DNA from 4 places in the Streptomyces sp. RPA4-2 genome. Region 2 is predicted to be linked to each of the others. Evidence: riboswitches for the same ligand, from Rfam matches in the RefSeq annotation. Region 2 holds a riboswitch; each other region holds the start of a gene.
The links. Region 2 has a riboswitch for cobalamin ahead of HEP85_RS04360 (CbtB-domain containing protein). Riboswitches for the same ligand answer to the same signal wherever they lie in the genome.

Region 1: it holds a riboswitch for cobalamin, as region 2 does, so the genes downstream of both, HEP85_RS43140 (CbtB-domain containing protein) here and HEP85_RS04360 (CbtB-domain containing protein) in region 2, are expected to answer to the same signal.
Region 3: it holds a riboswitch for cobalamin, as region 2 does, so the genes downstream of both, HEP85_RS26420 (ribonucleoside-diphosphate reductase subunit alpha) here and HEP85_RS04360 (CbtB-domain containing protein) in region 2, are expected to answer to the same signal.
Region 4: it holds a riboswitch for cobalamin, as region 2 does, so the genes downstream of both, metE (5-methyltetrahydropteroyltriglutamate--homocysteine S-methyltransferase) here and HEP85_RS04360 (CbtB-domain containing protein) in region 2, are expected to answer to the same signal.

What each region holds. Positions count from the first base shown of each region.
Region 1 covers NZ_CP050975.2:9,758,308-9,762,707, reverse strand. The annotation lists gene aceB (malate synthase A) at 1-1,042, shown strand, start outside; gene HEP85_RS43145 (CbtA family protein) at 1,771-2,526, opposite strand; gene HEP85_RS43140 (CbtB-domain containing protein) at 2,546-2,761, opposite strand; cobalamin riboswitch at 2,799-2,940, opposite strand; gene HEP85_RS43135 (enoyl-CoA hydratase/isomerase family protein) at 3,106-4,209, opposite strand; gene HEP85_RS43130 (acyl-CoA dehydrogenase family protein) at 4,206-4,400, opposite strand, start outside.
Region 2 covers NZ_CP050975.2:1,086,698-1,091,097, forward strand. The annotation lists gene HEP85_RS04350 (hypothetical protein) at 305-793, shown strand; gene HEP85_RS04355 (acyl-CoA dehydrogenase family protein) at 819-2,009, opposite strand; gene HEP85_RS04360 (CbtB-domain containing protein) at 2,135-2,356, opposite strand; cobalamin riboswitch at 2,393-2,536, opposite strand; gene HEP85_RS04365 (histidine phosphatase family protein) at 2,681-3,280, shown strand; gene HEP85_RS04370 (four-helix bundle copper-binding protein) at 3,269-3,619, opposite strand; gene HEP85_RS04375 (nuclear transport factor 2 family protein) at 3,768-4,169, opposite strand; gene HEP85_RS04380 (PadR family transcriptional regulator) at 4,256-4,400, shown strand, end outside.
Region 3 covers NZ_CP050975.2:6,007,231-6,011,630, reverse strand. The annotation lists gene mctP (monocarboxylate uptake permease MctP) at 1-1,031, shown strand, start outside; gene HEP85_RS26425 (GNAT family N-acetyltransferase) at 1,166-1,684, shown strand; cobalamin riboswitch at 1,717-1,872, shown strand; gene HEP85_RS26420 (ribonucleoside-diphosphate reductase subunit alpha) at 2,051-4,400, shown strand, end outside.
Region 4 covers NZ_CP050975.2:838,535-842,934, forward strand. The annotation lists gene scpA (methylmalonyl-CoA mutase) at 1-1,146, shown strand, start outside; gene meaB (methylmalonyl Co-A mutase-associated GTPase MeaB) at 1,152-2,138, shown strand; cobalamin riboswitch at 2,319-2,540, shown strand; gene metE (5-methyltetrahydropteroyltriglutamate--homocysteine S-methyltransferase) at 2,703-4,400, shown strand, end outside.

The sequences.
Region 1 (4,400 bases), 8.7 Mb from region 2:
CGTACCAGCCTCACTCGTGGACTTCGGTCTGTACTTCTTCCACTGCGCGCGGCGGCAGATCGACGCCGGGTACGGCCCGTACTTCTACCTGCCGAAGCTGGAGAACCGCTACGAGGCGCGTCTGTGGAACGATGTCTTCGTCCTCGCCCAGCAGTTGCTCGGCATCCCCCGCGGTACCGTCCGGGCCACCGTCCTGATCGAGACGATCACCGCAGCCGTGGAGATGGAGGAGATCCTCCACGCGTTGCGCGAGCACAGTGCCGGCCTCAACGCGGGCCGTTGGGACTACCTGTTCAGTCTGATCAAGACCTTCGGTCACCGCGCGGACGTCCTGCTGCCTGACCGGGCGGCTGTGACGATGACCGCGCCGTTCCTGCGCGCGTACACCGAACTGCTGGTACGCACCTGCCACCGGCGGGGGGCCCACGCCATCGGCGGCATGGCCGCCCACGTGCCGGGCCAGGACCGGGCCGCTCACGAGGCGGCCCTGGCCGAGGTCCGGCTCGACAAGGAGCGTGAGGCCGAGGACGGCTTCGACGGCTCCTGGGTCGCCCACCCCGGTCTCGTGCCGGTGTGCCGTGAGGCCTTCGACGGTGTCCTCGGCGACCGGCCCCATCAGATCGAGCGCACCCGCGGCGACACCGAGGTGGACGCCGCGGACCTGCTGCCCGTACGCCGCGTCGGCGGGCCGCCCACCGAGGAGGGCGTGCGCACCAACATCGCGGTCACGCTCCGCTACTTCGATGCCTGGCTGCGCGGCAGTGGGGCCGTCGCCCTGTACGGCCTGATGGAGGACGCGGCGACCGCGGAGATCGCCCGCGTACAGATCTGGCAGTGGCTACGGCAGCGTGCCGTCGACCGGGAGACGGTGCTGCGGCTGCTCGACGACGAACTCGCCGCACTGGGTGCCGAATACCCGTGGGCCGCCGTGGACGAGGTGCGGTCCCTCTTCGAACGCAACACCCTGGAACCGGAGTTGCCCCTGTTCTTCACCCCGGACGCCTATACCCGCCATCTCGTCCGGCACGCCGAGGCGGCCTGACGGGGCGGCCCGCGCGGAGGTTCCACCTGTACGACCAGGGTTGAGGGCCCTGGTGGATCCGGGGTCGAGGGCCCCGGTGGATCCGGACCGAGGGGTCCGGACGGCGCCGCCGGTCGAGGGTCCGGCGGCGCCGGCACTTCTGTCGGCCCGGGGTGCCGGATCCCCGAATGCCGTCACCGCATCCGAGGGGCCGGGCCGGAGACGGCGATCCGGACCGGCGAGCGTACGTGCTGAAGCCGTGCCTGACCTGAGCCGCACGCCGGGGACCACGGGACGGCCTCAGCCGCGTGACGACGAGACAGGCCGCTCGTCACCCGAATCCTGCGCGCCGGACCGGCCCCGGTGGCGTTCGAGCAGGCTCGCCAGTGCGCGGCGCAGACACTCCTGGTCCGTTTCCGCCCTGGCCGAGCGGCCCGGTCGCGGGACGCTCGTGTCCGTCCGTGGGCGGGGACACGATGTCGTGTCGCCGCCCAGCACGCACGGGCCGGCGCCGCCTTCAGGGGGACGACCGGCCAGTGCCTAGAGATCCCGCAGCAGTTCCTCGGTCCGCTTCACCTGCTGCGCCGGCACTCGCACCCGGGCGCTCCGGCCTCCGATCGCCTGTCGCAAGTCGTGGATTTGGGGAGACCGCGAGAGGGCCCCCGGATGGTTCCGGTGGGCCCTCTGCGCGAGATCGCCCGCTGATGACTCAGCGGGCGATCTCGGTAGGTCATCTCTGCGTCAATGGGTCAGTTCGGTACGGGAGTTGCTCCCGCGGGGACCGCCGCCGGCCGCGGGGCCAGCAGGCGCTGCGCCAACTCCCCGAAGACCAGGCCGAAGCCGGTCCACAGCGTGAGCTGGATGGCGAGGGCCGAGGTACGGAACCGCCACAGCAAGGTGGCCGGGAAGTCCTTCGGGACCTCGTTGATGACCGGGAGGAACTCGTACGCGATTCCGATCACGAGAGCGAAGAAGACGACCGCGGCGACGGTGGCGTACCAAGTGCCCCAACGGGGTGCGAGCCGCTTGCCGAGGATCACGGCGGCGACCGCGAGCAGCACACTCAGCACCATCATCAGGAAGTACAGCGTCGTGCGCTTGCCGATGGTGTCGGGGTCGCCGACGGACGGCGGGTTGGCCGGGTACTTCAGGAACGGCACGACGTACACCGCGAGCAGCGCGCAGCCGGACAGCAGCAGCGCGGTCGCGCGCGGGCTGAAGCGGCCGACGCGGCCGAGTGCGAAGCAGTACGCGAGGGCGGCGATGCCGCCGAAGGCCACTCCGTAGATCAGCACGCCGGTGGCGAGGCCGCCGGTGGACTGAAGGCTACGGCTGACGATCTCGACCTCGTGCCCGTGTGCCGGGGCGTGGGCCTCTTCGAATCCGATGGCATCGTCGACGCTGGGCTCGCCCAGGAAGTAGGCGACGACGAGGGCCAGCACACCGGCGGCGAGGCCGGCGAGCATGCCCCGCACGAGAAGGTTTCTGACAGTTGCGGAGTTCATGGGTGCGCGGTGTCCCTCGTCAGTGGCAGGGGAAGCCGAGGAGGTGGCGGGCGTCGTGCACCCACTCGTGAACGTCCTCGCCGGAGACGACGGAGGTGGCGCCCTGCTCGGCGCCGACGAAATAGAGCATGACCAGCATCAGGATGCCGAAGAAGACCGCCCAGGGGACGATCGTGCCGATCGGCAGTTTGGCGGGGATCGGGGTGGCTGTCGGCGGAGCGACGGTCTGCGCCATGGCAGGACCTCCTCGGGAGTTCGCGTCCCATCTCGGTGGTGCACAGGACGACAGCTGCGGGTCTGACTTGAGAGACCCCCTGCGGAGGGGGTCTCGTTCACAGTGGCGCGACCGTGCCGGATTTCCACCGGCTTCCGCCATGCCGTCGTCGATATCGCACTGACCGTACCGCGTGTCGGGTTCATGGCCAAGACCGTCCCCGCCGCCGTGATCTTCGTCTCGCCAGGCGGGGCGGCCGCCGTGACCTGTGGGTCAGCGGTGGGGGAAGCGGGCCGACCGCTTCCCGGCGAAGACGCTCATGGGCCACCCGTACGCCCCCTGCTGGATGAACGCGACGGCCCGGCTCACCTGGGCGCCTCCCGCGTGATGTCGGGTGCGGCAAGGCCGAGTTCACGCTCGCCGAGCGGGGTGAAGAAGCGTGCGACGTCCGCGTCGGAGACCTCGGCGAGCGTCGGCGGCGACCAACGCGGTTCGCGGTCCTTGTCGATGACCTGGGCCCGGATGCCCTCCACGAGGTCCGGTTCGGTGAGTGCCGCGCAGGAGACGCGGTATTCCTGGTCGAGCACCTCCTCCAGGGAGCCGGGCCGACGGGCTCCGCGCATCGCGGCGAGGGTGACCTTGAGGGCGGTGGGTGACTTGGTGAGCAGGGTCTCGGCGGCCTCCTTGGCCGCGCTGTCCCCGTGATCCAGCAAGCGGCCCACGATCTCCTCGACGGTGCGGGCGGAGTAACAGGCGTCGATCCAGCGCCGTGCTTCCGCGAGGCCCCCGGGCGGCGCGTCCCTGACGTGACGGCCCAGAACTTCCCGTACCGGCGCGTGAGCGAGGTCCTGGACGAGTCGTGGCAGGGAGTCGGACGGCACGTACTGGTCGGACAGCCCGCACAGCAGGGCGTCGCCCGCGCCCACCGGGGTTCCGGTCAGCGCCAGGTGTGTGCCCAGTTCGCCGGGCGCGAGAGCGAGGAGGTAGGTGCCGCCCACGTCCGGGACGAAGCCGATACCGGTCTCGGGCATCGCGATCCGGGAACGCTCGGTGGCGATCCGTACGCTGCCGTGCGCGGAGACACCGACGCCGCCGCCCATCACGATGCCGTCCATCACGGCGACATACGGTTTCGGGTAGCGCGCGATACGGGCGTTGAGCCGGTACTCGTCGCGCCAGAAGGCCATCGACGCCGCGCCGTCCCCGTTCCGGGCGTCGTCGTGGATGGCGCGGATGTCGCCGCCCGCGCACAGGCCCCGCTCCCCCGCGCCGGTCACGACGACGGTCTCCACGGCCGGGTCGTGTTCCCAGACCGTGAGCGCCGAGTCGATGCGGCGGACCATGGTGTGGGTGAGGGCGTTGAGCGCCCGGGGCCGGTTGAGGGTGAGGTACGCGGCGCGCCCCTCGGTACGCAGGAGTACGGAGTCGTCGGTGCCGGTGACCGCCCCGGCGTCGTGGGCGCCGGTCATCCGAACACCCCCATCAGGCCGCGGGCCACGTTGACGCGCATGTTCTCGTTGGTTCCTTCCAGGATCCGGTGGACACGGAGATCGAGGACGATCCTCTCGATGCCATGGTCGCTCAGGCGGCCGTCGCCGTTGCGCGGGGGCGGGACCCGGTCGGCCACGGAGCATCCGGTGGCGGTGGCGAACCGTCCGGC
Region 2 (4,400 bases):
CAGCACGCGTTGGGGCGGGCTTCCCCGGCGAAGACGTGCGGGAACGCGGCGCGGTGCGGTGCCCGCGACACTCGGCCGCCGGGTCACCGCGGCGGGCGGCGGGGCCGGTCCGCCGTACGGCACGTGGGCGTACGGCGGCGGAGCGGCGTACGCCGGCCGCACCACGCGCCGGGACAGCGCGACGCGCGCCGGGCCGACGTGCGTCGCGGCCGACCGGCGGGAGCTGTCCGCCCGGCCTGCCTCGCACTCGTCGACGCTCTGCGGGTCCCGGCACCCGTGCGATCGCCCGCCGAGCGTTCCGGTCGTGACCGCGGCGACGTCGGTCGCGGGTGCCAGAATCTGCGGCATGACGCTGTGCGACTACTTCTCCGCCGCTGACGATCGAGCCGCCGTCGCCGTGGGCGGATCGCCCGCGGGGCCGGGCCCGGCAGGGTTCGATGTGGTCTCCCTGAAGGGCATCGACCCGGTGGTCGCCATCGCCCGGCTCGAGGCGATCGCGACCGACTGCAGCTACGAGGAGGCCGGTCGACGCCCTCGGTCCGGGCAGCTGTTGTCCGAGGCGGACGGCCAAGGCCCGCTCGTGTTCAGCCTGTCGGACACGCTGGTGACCGCCCTCGTCACCGCGACCCGAGGCGATTTCCGGCGCTTCGCGGAGTCGTGGTCCATGACCGCCGAACTGCGGCACAACCAGGTCGACGCCGAGACGGCCGGGGGCGCCCTGGAAGCCCTGGCCGGCCTGGCCCGACGCGCTCAGCCGGCCGGCCTTCGCCTGTACTGCTGGTGGGCGCTGTGACAGGCCAGGCCTCCACGACGCCAGGTCAACGCCGCACCCGCGGCATCCCCAGCCCGATCCACGAGATGATCTCGCGCTGGATCTCGTTGTTGCCGCCGCCGAAGGTGAAGATCACCGCCGACCGGTAGCCGCGTTCCAGCTCGCCGTGCAGGACGGCACCCGCCGAGCCCTCCTTCAGGACACCCGGCATGGCGACGATCTCCATGAGCCAGGCGTACGCGTCCCGGCGCGCCTCGGAGCCGTACACCTTGACCGCGGAGGCGTCCTGCGGAGTGAGGGTGCCCTGCTGGACGGCGTTCACCATCTGCCAGTTCAGGAGCTTCATGGCGTCGAGCCGGGTGTGGGTCTGCGCGAGCCGGCGGCGCACCCAGGGGAGGTCGACGACCCGGCGGCCGTCGGCGAGCTTGGTCTCCATGGCCCAGCGCTGGACGTCGTGCAGGGCGCGGATCGCCATCGTGCCGTGGGCGGCGAGGGTGACGCGCTCGTGGTTGAGCTGGTTCGTGATCAGCCGCCAGCCCTTGTTCTCCTCACCGACCCGGCGGGAGACGGGGACGCGGATGTTCTCGTAGTAGCTGGCGGTGGTGTCGTGCGAGGCGAGGGTGTTGATGAGGGTGCAGGAGTAACCCGGGTCGGAGGTCGGTACGAGGAGCATGGTGATGCCCTTGTGGGGCGGGGCGTCCGGGTCGGTGCGGACGGCGAGCCACACCCAGTCGGCGGTGTCGCCGTTCGTCGTCCAGATCTTCTGCCCGTCGACCGTGTAGTGCCCGGTGGTCTCGTCGCCCTCGCGTACGGCCCGGGTCTTCAGCGCGGCCAGATCGGTGCCCGCGTCGGGCTCGCTGTAGCCGATCGCGAAGTCGATCTCGCCGGAGAGGATCCTCGGCAGGAAGTACCCCTTCTGCTCCTCGGTGCCGAACTGCATGATCGTCGGGCCGACGGTGTTCAGCGCCATCAGGGGCAGCGGTACGCCCGCCTGGGCGGCCTCGTCGAAGAAGATGAACTGCTCCATGGGCGTGAGCCCGCTGCCGCCGTACTCCTTGGGCCAGCCCGCACCGAGCCGGCCGTCCGTGCCGAGGCGGCGGATCGTCTCACGGTAGAACCGCTTCTGCGCCGCCGGATCGCCGTACCGGGCATAGGCGTTGTCGGGCACCAGCTCGGCGAAGTACTCACGCAGTTCGGTCCGCAACCGCTGCTGCTCCGGCGTGTATTCGAGATGCACGGCGCCTCCTGGCTCCCCAAGGCGGGACCTGACGGCGCACACCGTAGAACGTGTTCCAGAAATAGGGAATGGCGGTGACATGCGTAAGGGGGCGCCCCGGCGGGCGCCCCCTTCTGTCCGGGCCGTCAGTGGCAGGGGAATCCGAGGAGGTGGCGGGCGTCGTGCACCCACTCGTGGACGTTCTCGCCGGACACGAGGGAGGTGGCGCCCTGTTCGGCGCCGACGAAGTAGAGCAGGACCAGCATCAGGACGCCGAAGAAGACCGCCCACGGGACGATCGCGCCGATCGGCAGCTTGGCGGGAACGGCGGTGGGGGTGGCGGTCGGCTGGGCGACGGACTGCGCCATGGGGCGGTACCTCCTGGGGAACTCGCGTCCCGTCTCGGTGGTGCACAGGACGACGGCCGCGGGTCTGACTTGCTCGACCTCCGCCGCCCCTGGGAGGGGTGACGTGCGCTGGGCTTACAGTGGCGCGACCGTGCCGGACTCCCACCGGACTTCCGCCGAACCGTCGTCAATATCATCCAGACCGTACCGCGAAGCCGGGGCCCGGCCAAGGGCGCGTGACAGCACCGCCGTTGCGCCCCGGGACCGCGGAGACGTCGGCGGATTCCCTGTTCCGGCAGGGGGTTTCGGGCACGGGCGAACACGACAGCGCACGAGAGTGAACGTATGACGAGCCGAGTGATCTTGATCTCAGCCGCGCTCAGCGCGGCGCTGCGGGAGGCCCGCTTCGACGAAGGGGGCCGGGTGGAGGCCGCGGGCCTGCGGCTCGCTCGGGCCGCCGCGGGCGCGGTCCCCGGCGCGGAGCGGCTGTGGGTCTCCCCCACCGTGCGGTGCCGCGAGACCGCCGACGCGCTGGGCCTCGACGCGGTGCTGGACGTCCCGGAGCTGGCCGGTCTGGACGTCGGCCGATGGCGTGGCGCGACCCTGGAGGAGGTCAGCTCGAAGGAACCGGAGGCGGTGGCCCAGTGGCTGGCCGATCCCGGCGCGGCACCGCACGGCGGGGAGTCGGTGCGGGCCTTCTGCGACCGGGTGGCGGGCTGCCTCGACACGGCCGCGCGGTTGACGGGCCGGACCGTCGCCGTGGTGGAGCCGGAGGTGGTACGGGCGCTGGTGGTACGGGTGTTGGACGCACCGGAGTCGGCGTTCTGGCGGGTCGACGTACCGCCCCTGACCGCCACCGAGTTCAGCGGCCGCTCCGGGCGCTGGAACGTACGGGCCGGCCGGCCGCTCGCCCCGTCGGCGCAAGCGGGAGGCTCAGGCGGGTAGCAGCGTCGCGAGGAAGTCCGTGCACGCCTGGGCGCACGCGCGGCAGGCCCGCGCGCTCACTTGTGCGCCCGGACACCGGTCGAAGACGTCCGCGCACTCACGGCAGACGGACCGGCACCACTCGACCTGGACACGGATGCCCGCCTCGCCACGGTGGTGCTGCCCGTCCAGGACGAGGCAGGTCGCGTCGCACACCTCGGCGCACATGAGGCCCATACGGCGCGCGAGTTGCCGCACCTTGGGTCCGTCCGGATCCATGCAGCTCGCCCGCAGCGCACAGGCGCGGGCGCACTCGACGCAGGCCTGCGCGCAGTCGAAGCGGTCCTCCAGGAAGCGGATCGGTTCCTGCTCGGACGCCGGTGCGGACGTCTGCTTCGTCTTCGTCTTCGGCTTCGGCTTCGGCCTCGTCGTCGTGGTCACCCGGCGCGGGTAGCCCCCGGGGGTCGCGCCAAACACCGCGTGGGCGACCAGCCCTCGGGGGCGCGGCTCACCGGCCCTGGGCCTCCGCCGCCTCCCGCGAGATCCGCTCGAACTGCGCGCCCATGGCCTCGGAGAGCGCATGGGCCGCCGAGAGCGGGCGGACCATGACCATCAGGTCGTCGATCCTGCCGTCCTCGTCGAAGTGCAGGAAGTCGCAGCCGTTGATCTCCTTGTCGCCCACCTTCGCCGTGAAGACCAGCGCGTGGTCACGGCCGTCGGCACCCGCGATCTCCCGTACGTAGCGGAAGTCGGTGAAGACGCGGGTGACGCCGCGCAGGATGGCCGCGGTGATCGCCTTGCCCGGGTAGGGCTTGAAGGCGACGGGGCTGGTGAACACGACGTCGTCGGCCAGCAGCTCCTCGACCGCGGCGAGGTCGCCGGCCTCCACGGCCTTGCGGAAGGGGTGCATCGGTGGTCCCCGCTCTCATAGTCAACTAATTGAATAGGTGCGTAAGAGATTAGTCGGGGGGGGTGTGTGCCGTCTAGCCTTGGCCCATGGCATTGCGCAACGCGGTTCTCGCCGCGCTCCTGGAGGGTGAGGCGTCGGGATACGACCTGGCCAAGGAGTTCGACGCCTCGGTGGCCAACTTCTGGATGGCGACCCCGCAGCAGCTCTACCGGGAGCTCGAGCGGATGACGT
Region 3 (4,400 bases), 4.9 Mb from region 2:
CCGCCCTGATCGCGTTCGTGAAGGACACCCTGATCTACATCGTGATCGCGGTGGCCATCATCTACATCCCGATCAAGCTGGGCGGCTTCGACGAGATCTTCCACTCGGCGAGCGAGAAGTACGCCGCGGCCGGCGCGGGCGGGATCGTACCGGCCCAGGCAGGGCAGTGGACCTACGCCACCCTGGCACTCGGCTCCGCGCTCGCCCTGTTCATGTACCCGCACTCGATCACCGCGACGCTGTCCAGCCGCAGCCGTGAGGTGATCCGGCGCAACACCACGATCCTGCCGCTCTACTCCCTGATGCTGGGCCTGCTCGCCCTGCTCGGCTTCATGGCGATCGCGGCCGGGGTGAAGGTCACCAACGGCCAGCTCGCCATCCCGCAGCTCTTCGAGGACATGTTCCCGGACTGGTTCGCGGGTGTGGCCTTCGCCGCGATCGGCATCGGAGCCCTCGTCCCCGCGGCCATCATGTCCATCGCGGCCGCGAACCTCTTCACCCGCAACATCTACAGGGACTTCATCAATCCGGACGCGACCCCGCAGCAGGAGACGAAGGTCTCCAAGCTGGTCTCGCTCCTGGTGAAGGTGGGCGCGCTGGTCTTCGTCCTGACGATGGACAAGACGGTCGCCATCAACTTCCAGCTCCTGGGCGGCATCTGGATCCTGCAGACCTTCCCGGCCCTGGTCGGCGGTCTGTTCACGCGCTGGTTCCACCGCTGGGCGCTGCTCGGCGGCTGGGCGGTCGGCATGCTCTACGGCACGCTCGCCGCCTACGGGGTCGCCTCACCGACGCAAGCGCACTTCGGCGGCAGCTCGAAGGAGATCCCGGGGATCGGGGAGATCGGCTACATCGGTCTGACGGCGTTCGTCATGAACGTGGTGGTCTCCGTCGTCCTCACCTTCGCCCTGCGGGCGTTCAAGGCGCCCGACGGCGTGGACGAGACGTCACCGGCGGACTACACGGCGGACGCGGGCGACCCGGGAGTCCAGGTCGAACTGCCCCCGGCCACCGCGGAGGCGGGCCACTAGGCGCCTTGCGAAAGTCCCGCCCGCTCCCACGGGCGGGCACCGCCGGGCGCGGTCCGGGACAGCGGTACCAGGGAGCGGGCCGCCGGAGAGAGATCCGGCGGCCCGCCGCCGTGCGTCCGGGGCACACTCCCGGCATGGACATCGTCATCAGGCCCGCGCGGCCGGAGGAGTACCCCTGCGTCGGCGAGATCACCGTGCGGGCCTATCTCGGGGACGGGCTGCTCGACTTCGGGGAGGGCGACCCGTATCTCGGAGAGCTGCGGGACGTCGCGAAGCGGGCCGCCGCGGCCGAGGTGCTCGTCGCGGTCGAGGGGGAACAGGTCCTCGGCGGCGTGACCTTCGTCCCCCGGGGCGGCCCCATGGCCGACATCGCACGGCCCGGCGAGGCCGAGATCCGGATGCTCGCCGTCGCGCGCGAGGCCCGCGGCCGGGGTGCGGGCGCGGCCCTCGTGGGCGCCTGCGTCGACCGCGCACGGGCCACCGGGGGCTGTGCGCGCGTGGTGCTGTCCACCCAGCGCACCATGCGCACCGCCCACCGCCTCTACGAACGCCTCGGCTTCACCCGCGCCCCGGAGCGCGACTGGAACCCGGTTCCGCACCTCGACGACGTCTTCCTCCTCACCTACGAGTTGACCCTCAGGCACACTCCGTAGCGCCCTCCGAAGCCGACACGGCACAACATGTGGGGGTGCTTCCTCAGCCCGGCACTAGATGTATGCTCATGCTCGCTGTCGTCGCAGGGGAATCCGGTGCGAATCCGGAACTGTCCCGCAACGGTGTACTTGTGCGCATTCGCGCACGGGCTTCAGTCCGAGGACCTGCCGACAGCGTGCCCCGGCCAGCCGGCCCGGGCGCCGACGACGTCCGGGCCTCGTGGAATGGGCCGGTGGACGCACGCGTACCCGTAACCGAGTCGCGTGTCCCGCTGCCCTCCGCCAGGCCCCGTGCCGAGCGAGGGAGAGCCCCAAGTGACCATCGCGCCAGCCGACCCGGTTTCAGTTTCCGCCCAGCAGGCCCCGGTGGAAGCGGAGTCCGCGCAGCGGGCCCCGGTGGAGACGGACGGTCCCGGTACCACGCTGCTGCGTACCCTGACCGACTTCACCGCCGACCTCCCCGGCGCCGACCCCGGCCGGGTCGCCGCCGCCGCGCTGCGCGGCCGGTCCACGCACGCGGACGACGCGGAACTGCGCGAGCTGGCCACCGAGGCGGCCGCCGGCCTCATCTCCGAGGACCCCGTGTACTCGCGGCTGGCCGCCAGGCTGCTGACGGTCGGCATCGCCGAGGAGGCCGCCTCGCAGGGCGTCACGACGTTCTCCGAGTCCATCACCACGGGCCGGCGCGAGGGTCTGATCGCCGACCGCACGGCGGACTTCGTCGACCTTCACGCGGCCCGCCTGGACGCGCTGATCGACACCGCGGGCGACGACCGCTTCGGCTACTTCGGCCTGCGCACCCTGCACAGCCGCTACCTGCTCCGGCACCCGATCACCCGCAAGGTCGTCGAGACCCCCCAGCACTTCATGCTCCGGGTGGCGTCCGGCCTGGCGGAGGACGACACGGCCCGGTCCGTCGACGAAGTGGCCGCGCTCTACGGCCTGATGAGCCGGCTGGACTACCTCCCCTCCTCCCCCACGCTCTTCAACTCCGGTACGCGGCACCCCCAGATGTCGTCCTGCTACCTCCTCGACTCCCCGCTGGACGAGCTGGACTCCATCTACGACCGCTACCACCAGGTCGCGCGCCTGTCGAAGCACGCGGGCGGTATCGGGCTGTCCTACTCCCGCATCCGCTCCCGCGGTTCACTGATCCGCGGCACGAACGGGCACTCCAACGGCATCGTCCCGTTCCTGAAGACCCTCGACGCCTCGGTCGCCGCGGTGAACCAGGGCGGCCGGCGCAAGGGCGCCGCCGCGGTCTACCTGGAGACCTGGCACTCCGACATCGAGGAGTTCCTGGAGCTGCGTGACAACACCGGCGAGGACGCCCGCCGTACGCACAACCTGAACCTCGCGCACTGGATCCCGGACGAGTTCATGCGCCGGGTCGACGCCGACGCGCAGTGGTCCCTCTTCTCCCCCTCCGACGTGCCCGGACTGGTCGACCTGTGGGGCGCCGAGTTCGACGCGGCGTACCGTGCGGCGGAGGCGAAGGGCCTGGCGAAGAAGACCATCCCGGCCCGCGACCTCTACGGCCGCATGATGCGCACCCTGGCGCAGACCGGCAACGGCTGGATGACCTTCAAGGACGCCGCCAACCGCACGGCCAACCAGACGGCGGAGCCGGGCCACACCGTGCACTCCTCGAACCTGTGCACCGAGATCCTGGAGGTCACGGACGACGGGGAGACGGCCGTCTGCAACCTCGGCTCGGTCAACCTCGGCGCGTTCGTCGACACGACGACCGGCGATCTCGACTGGGAGCGTCTGGACGAGACGGTCCGCACCGCCGTCACCTTCCTCGACCGCGTCGTCGACATCAACTTCTACCCGACCGAGCAGGCGGGCCGGTCGAACGCCAAGTGGCGCCCCGTCGGCCTCGGCGCGATGGGCCTCCAGGACGTCTTCTTCAAGCTGCGTCTGCCCTTCGACTCGCCCGCCGCCCGCGCGCTCTCCACCCGTATCGCCGAGCGCATCATGCTCGCCGCCTACGAGGCCTCCGCCGACCTCGCCGAGCGCAACGGCCCGCTGCCGGCCTGGGAGAAGACCCGTACCGCCCGCGGTGTGCTGCACCCCGACCACTTCGACGTCGAGCTGAACTGGCCGGAGCGCTGGGCGGCGCTGCGGGAGCGCATCGCCGCGGTCGGCATGCGCAACTCGCTGCTGCTCGCCATCGCGCCCACCGCGACGATCGCGTCCATCGCGGGCGTGTACGAGTGCATCGAGCCGCAGGTCTCGAACCTCTTCAAGCGCGAGACGCTGTCCGGTGAGTTCCTCCAGGTCAACTCCTACCTTGTGGCCGAGCTGAAGAAGCTCGGGGTGTGGGACGCGCAGACCCGGGAGGCGCTGCGCGAGGCGAACGGCTCGGTGCAGGGCTTCACCTGGGTGCCGCAGGACGTCCGCGACCTGTACCGCACGGCGTGGGAGATCCCGCAGCGCGGCCTCATCGACATGGCCGCGGCCCGTACCCCGTTCCTGGACCAGGCCCAGTCGCTGAACCTCTTCCTGGAGACGCCGACCATCGGCAAGCTCTCCTCGATGTACGCGTACGCCTGGAAGTCGGGCCTGAAGACGACGTACTACCTGCGCTCGCGCCCGGCGACCCGCATCGCCCGTGCCGCCCAGGCGCAGGCCCAGCCCGAGAAGACCATCCCCCTCCAGCAGGTCGCCGACCCCGACGCCGTCGCCTGCTCCCTGGAGAACCCCGAGTCCT
Region 4 (4,400 bases), 250 kb from region 2:
AACAACGTGACGCGTACGTGTGTGGAGGCGATGGCCGCCACCCAGGGCCACACGCAGTCGCTGCACACCAACGCCCTGGACGAGGCGCTCGCCCTGCCCACCGACTTCTCGGCGCGGATCGCCCGCAATACCCAGTTGCTGATCCAGCAGGAGTCGGGCACGACGCGGGTGATCGACCCGTGGGGCGGCAGCGCCTACGTGGAGAAGCTGACGTACGACCTGGCACGCCGGGCCTGGCAGCACATCGAGGAGGTCGAGGCGGCCGGCGGCATGGCGCAGGCCATCGACGCGGGCATCCCGAAGCTGCGCGTGGAGGAGGCCGCGGCCCGCACCCAGGCCCGGATCGACTCGGGCCGTCAGCCGGTCATCGGCGTCAACAAGTACCGGGTCGACACCGACGAACAGATCGATGTCCTCAAGGTCGACAACTCCTCCGTACGGACCCAGCAGATCGAGAAGCTGCGCCGGCTGCGCGCGGAGCGCGACGAGTCCGCGTGCCAGGAGTCGCTGCGTGCGCTGACGGCGGCCGCCGGGGGCACCGGCAACCTGCTGGAGCTGGCGGTGAACGCGGCCCGCGCCAAGGCCACCGTCGGTGAGATCTCCGACGCTCTGGAGAAGGTGTACGGGCGGCACGCGAGCCAGATCCGTACGATCTCGGGTGTGTACCGCAACGAAGCAGGCGAGTCGCCGTCCGTCGAGCGCACCCGCACCCGGGTGGACGCCTTCGAGGAGTCCGAGGGCCGCCGGCCGCGCATCCTGGTGGCCAAGATGGGCCAGGACGGCCATGACCGCGGGCAGAAGGTCATCGCCACGGCCTTCGCCGACCTCGGCTTCGACGTGGACGTCGGCCCGCTGTTCCAGACCCCGGCCGAGGTGGCACGGCAGGCCGTCGAGGCCGACGTGCACATCGTCGGGGTGTCCTCGCTGGCCGCCGGGCACCTCACCCTGGTCCCGGCGCTGCGGGAGCAACTGGCGGAGGAGGGACGCGAGGACATCATGATCGTGGTGGGCGGGGTGATTCCGCCGCAGGACGTGCCGACCCTGCTGGAGATGGGCGCGGCGGCCGTCTTCCCGCCGGGAACGGTGATCCCGGACGCGGCGCACGACCTGGTGGAACGGCTGGCCACCGGTCTCGGACACGGCTGAGGCCCATGGCGATCGACCTCGACTCCTATGTGAAGGGCGTACTCGACGGGAAGCGTGCGTACATCGCGCGGGCCATCACTCTCGTCGAGTCCACCCGGGCCGATCACCGGTCCCTCGGGCAGGCGCTGCTGACCCAGTTGCTGCCCCACGGCGGCAACGCCCGGCGCATCGGCATCACCGGGGTGCCGGGTGTGGGCAAGTCGACCTTCATCGACGCGCTCGGCACAATGCTCACCTCGCTCGGGCACCGGGTCGCGGTGCTCGCCGTCGACCCCTCGTCGACCCGTACGGGCGGTTCGATCCTGGGTGACAAGACCCGTATGGAGCGCCTGGCGGTGGACCCCGCCGCTTTCGTACGCCCCTCCCCCACCGCCGGCACCCTCGGCGGCGTGGCGAAGGCGACACGGGAGTCGATGGTGGTGATGGAGGCGGCGGGCTACGACGTGATCCTGGTGGAGACGGTGGGTGTCGGCCAGTCGGAGACCGCGGTGGCGAACATGGTCGACTCCTTCCTGCTGCTCACGCTGGCCCGCACCGGCGACCAGTTGCAAGGCATCAAGAAGGGGGTCCTGGAGCTCGCGGACGTGATCACCGTCAACAAGGCGGACGGCCCGCACGAGCGGGACGCGCGTTCCGCGGCACGGGAGTTGGCGGGCGCCCTTCGTCTGATGCATCCGGTGGACGCGGCCTGGACTCCCCCCGTGCTGAGTTGCAGCGCCCGCGAGTCGACCGGCCTGGAAGCCGTCTGGGAGCGCCTCGAACAGCACCGCGTCCTGCTCGACTCGACCGGCCGCCTCGCCGCCAAGCGCCGCGACCAGCAGGTCGACTGGACCTGGACGATGGTCCGCGACGAGCTCCTCGGCCGGCTGCACGCGGATCCGGCGGTACGAGCCCTCACGCCCGCCCTCGAACAGCAGGTGCGGGACGGGGAGTTGACGGCCACGCTGGCGGCGGAACGCATCCTGGGCGTGTTCGGCGGCGCGGAAGGCTGACGCGTCAGGGCACTCCGCCCGTCCACGACGGGACGCGGCACCGTGTTGGCGCGACGGACACGGTGCCTGCCCGCGCCGCCCCTGGAACACGCGCCGCCGAGCCGTGGGCGACCGCGGACGGTGTCCCATGTCACCGTCCGCGATGTGAGCCGCTCACGCCACGGGACCGTGTCGCCCCCTAGGGTGGCCTGTGCAGCTGGTTCGCCCCGTCCGCCAGGCGGGATGCGTCGTAAGAGGGAACCCGGTGGGAATCCGGGACTGCCCCGCAGCGGTGAGTGGGAACGAACGCCGTCATACGCACTGGGCCCGACCGGGTCCGGGAAGCGACGGCCAGTAGGTGGATGCCCTTCGGGGAAGCCGCGCCCGCGAGTCCGAAGACCTGCCCGTTGCCCGCACGCGACCGTTCGCGCGCGGACATCCCGGTGACCTCGTGGGCGGGTCGGCGTACATACCGGCGGTCGACCGCGCCTCGTGGCGCGGGCGGATTCCGCCCGGTTCGTCACCCCTTCGCGTTCGCGTCCCGTCGTCGGGATCCCGACGAGACATCTCGCGAAGGAGATTTCCGTGACAGCCAAGCCCGCAGCCGCGGCAGCACGAGCCACCGTGTACGGCTACCCCCGCCAAGGTCCCGACCGTGAGCTGAAGAAGGCGATCGAGGGCTACTGGAAGGGCCGGACCACCGCCGACGCCCTCCGGGAGACCGCCGCCGGTCTGCGCCGGTCGAACTGGCGGCACCTGGCGGAATCCGGCATCCACGAGGTGCCGACCGGCGACTTCTCGTACTACGACCACGTCCTCGACACCAGTGTCATGGTCGGCGCCGTCCCCGAGCGGCACCGCAAGGCCGTCGAAGCCGACCCGCTCGACGGGTACTTCGCGATGGCGCGCGGCACCCAGGACGTGGCGCCGCTGGAGATGACCAAGTGGTTCGACACCAACTACCACTACCTGGTACCGGAGTTGGGTCCGGACACGGTGTTCAGGACCGACTCCGCACACCAGGTCGGGCAGCTCAGGGAGGCGATCGCCCTCGGTCACGCGGCCCGGCCCGTCCTCGTCGGTCCGGTCACCTATCTCCTGCTGGCCAAGCCGGCGCCCGGTGTCGCCGCGGACTTCGAACCGCTGACCCTGCTGGACCGGCTGCTGCCCGTCTACGCCGAGGTGCTCGCCGACCTCCGCGCGGCGGGAGCCGACTGGGTGCAGCTCGACGAGCCCGCTCTGGTCCAGGACCGCACCCCCGCCGAACTCAACGCCGCCGCGCGCGCCTACCGCGGCCTCGGCGCGCTGACCGACCGGCCGAAGCTGCTGCTCGCCTCGTACTTCGACCGCCTCGGCGACGCCCTGCCCGTACTGGCCAAGGCCCCGGTGGACGGCCTCGCGCTGGACTTCACCGGCGCGGCCGCCGCCAACCTCGACGCCCTGGCCGCTGTCGGCGGACTGCCCGGAAAGCGTCTGGTGGCCGGCGTGGTCGACGGCCGCAACATCTGGGTCAACAACCTGGAGAGGTCCCTCGGCACACTCGGCACCCTGCTCGGGCTCGCCGACCGGGTGGACGTCTCCGCCTCCTGCTCGCTCCTGCACGTACCGCTCGACGCGTCCGCCGAACGGGACATCGACCCGCAGATCCTGCACTGGCTCGCCTTCGCCCGCCAGAAGACGACCGAGATCGCCACCCTCGCCGAGGGCCTCGCCCGGGGCACCGACACCATCGCCGCCGAACTGGCCGCGAACCGGGCCGACCTCGCCTCCCGGGCGGCCTCCGCGATCACCCACGACCCGGCGGTCCGCGGCCGCACCACCGCCGTCACGGACACCGATGCCCGTCGCTCCCAGCCGTACGCCGAGCGGGCCACCGCCCAGCGCGCGCACCTGGGCCTCCCCCTCCTGCCGACCACCACCATCGGGTCCTTCCCGCAGACCGCCGAACTGCGCACCGCACGGGCCGATCTGCGGACCGGCCGGATCGACGTCGCCGGGTACGAGGAACTCATCAGGGCCGAGATCGGCGAGGTGATCTCCTTCCAGGAGAAGGCCGGCATCGACGTCCTGGTGCACGGCGAGGCCGAACGCAACGACATGGTGCAGTACTTCGCCGAACAGCTCACGGGTTACCTCACCACACAGCACGGGTGGGTCCAGTCGTACGGCACCCGCTACGTCCGCCCGCCGATCCTGGCCGGCGACATCTCACGGCCCGAACCGATGACGGTGCGCTGGACCACGTACGCCCAGTCGCTCACCACCAAGCCGGTCAAGGGCATG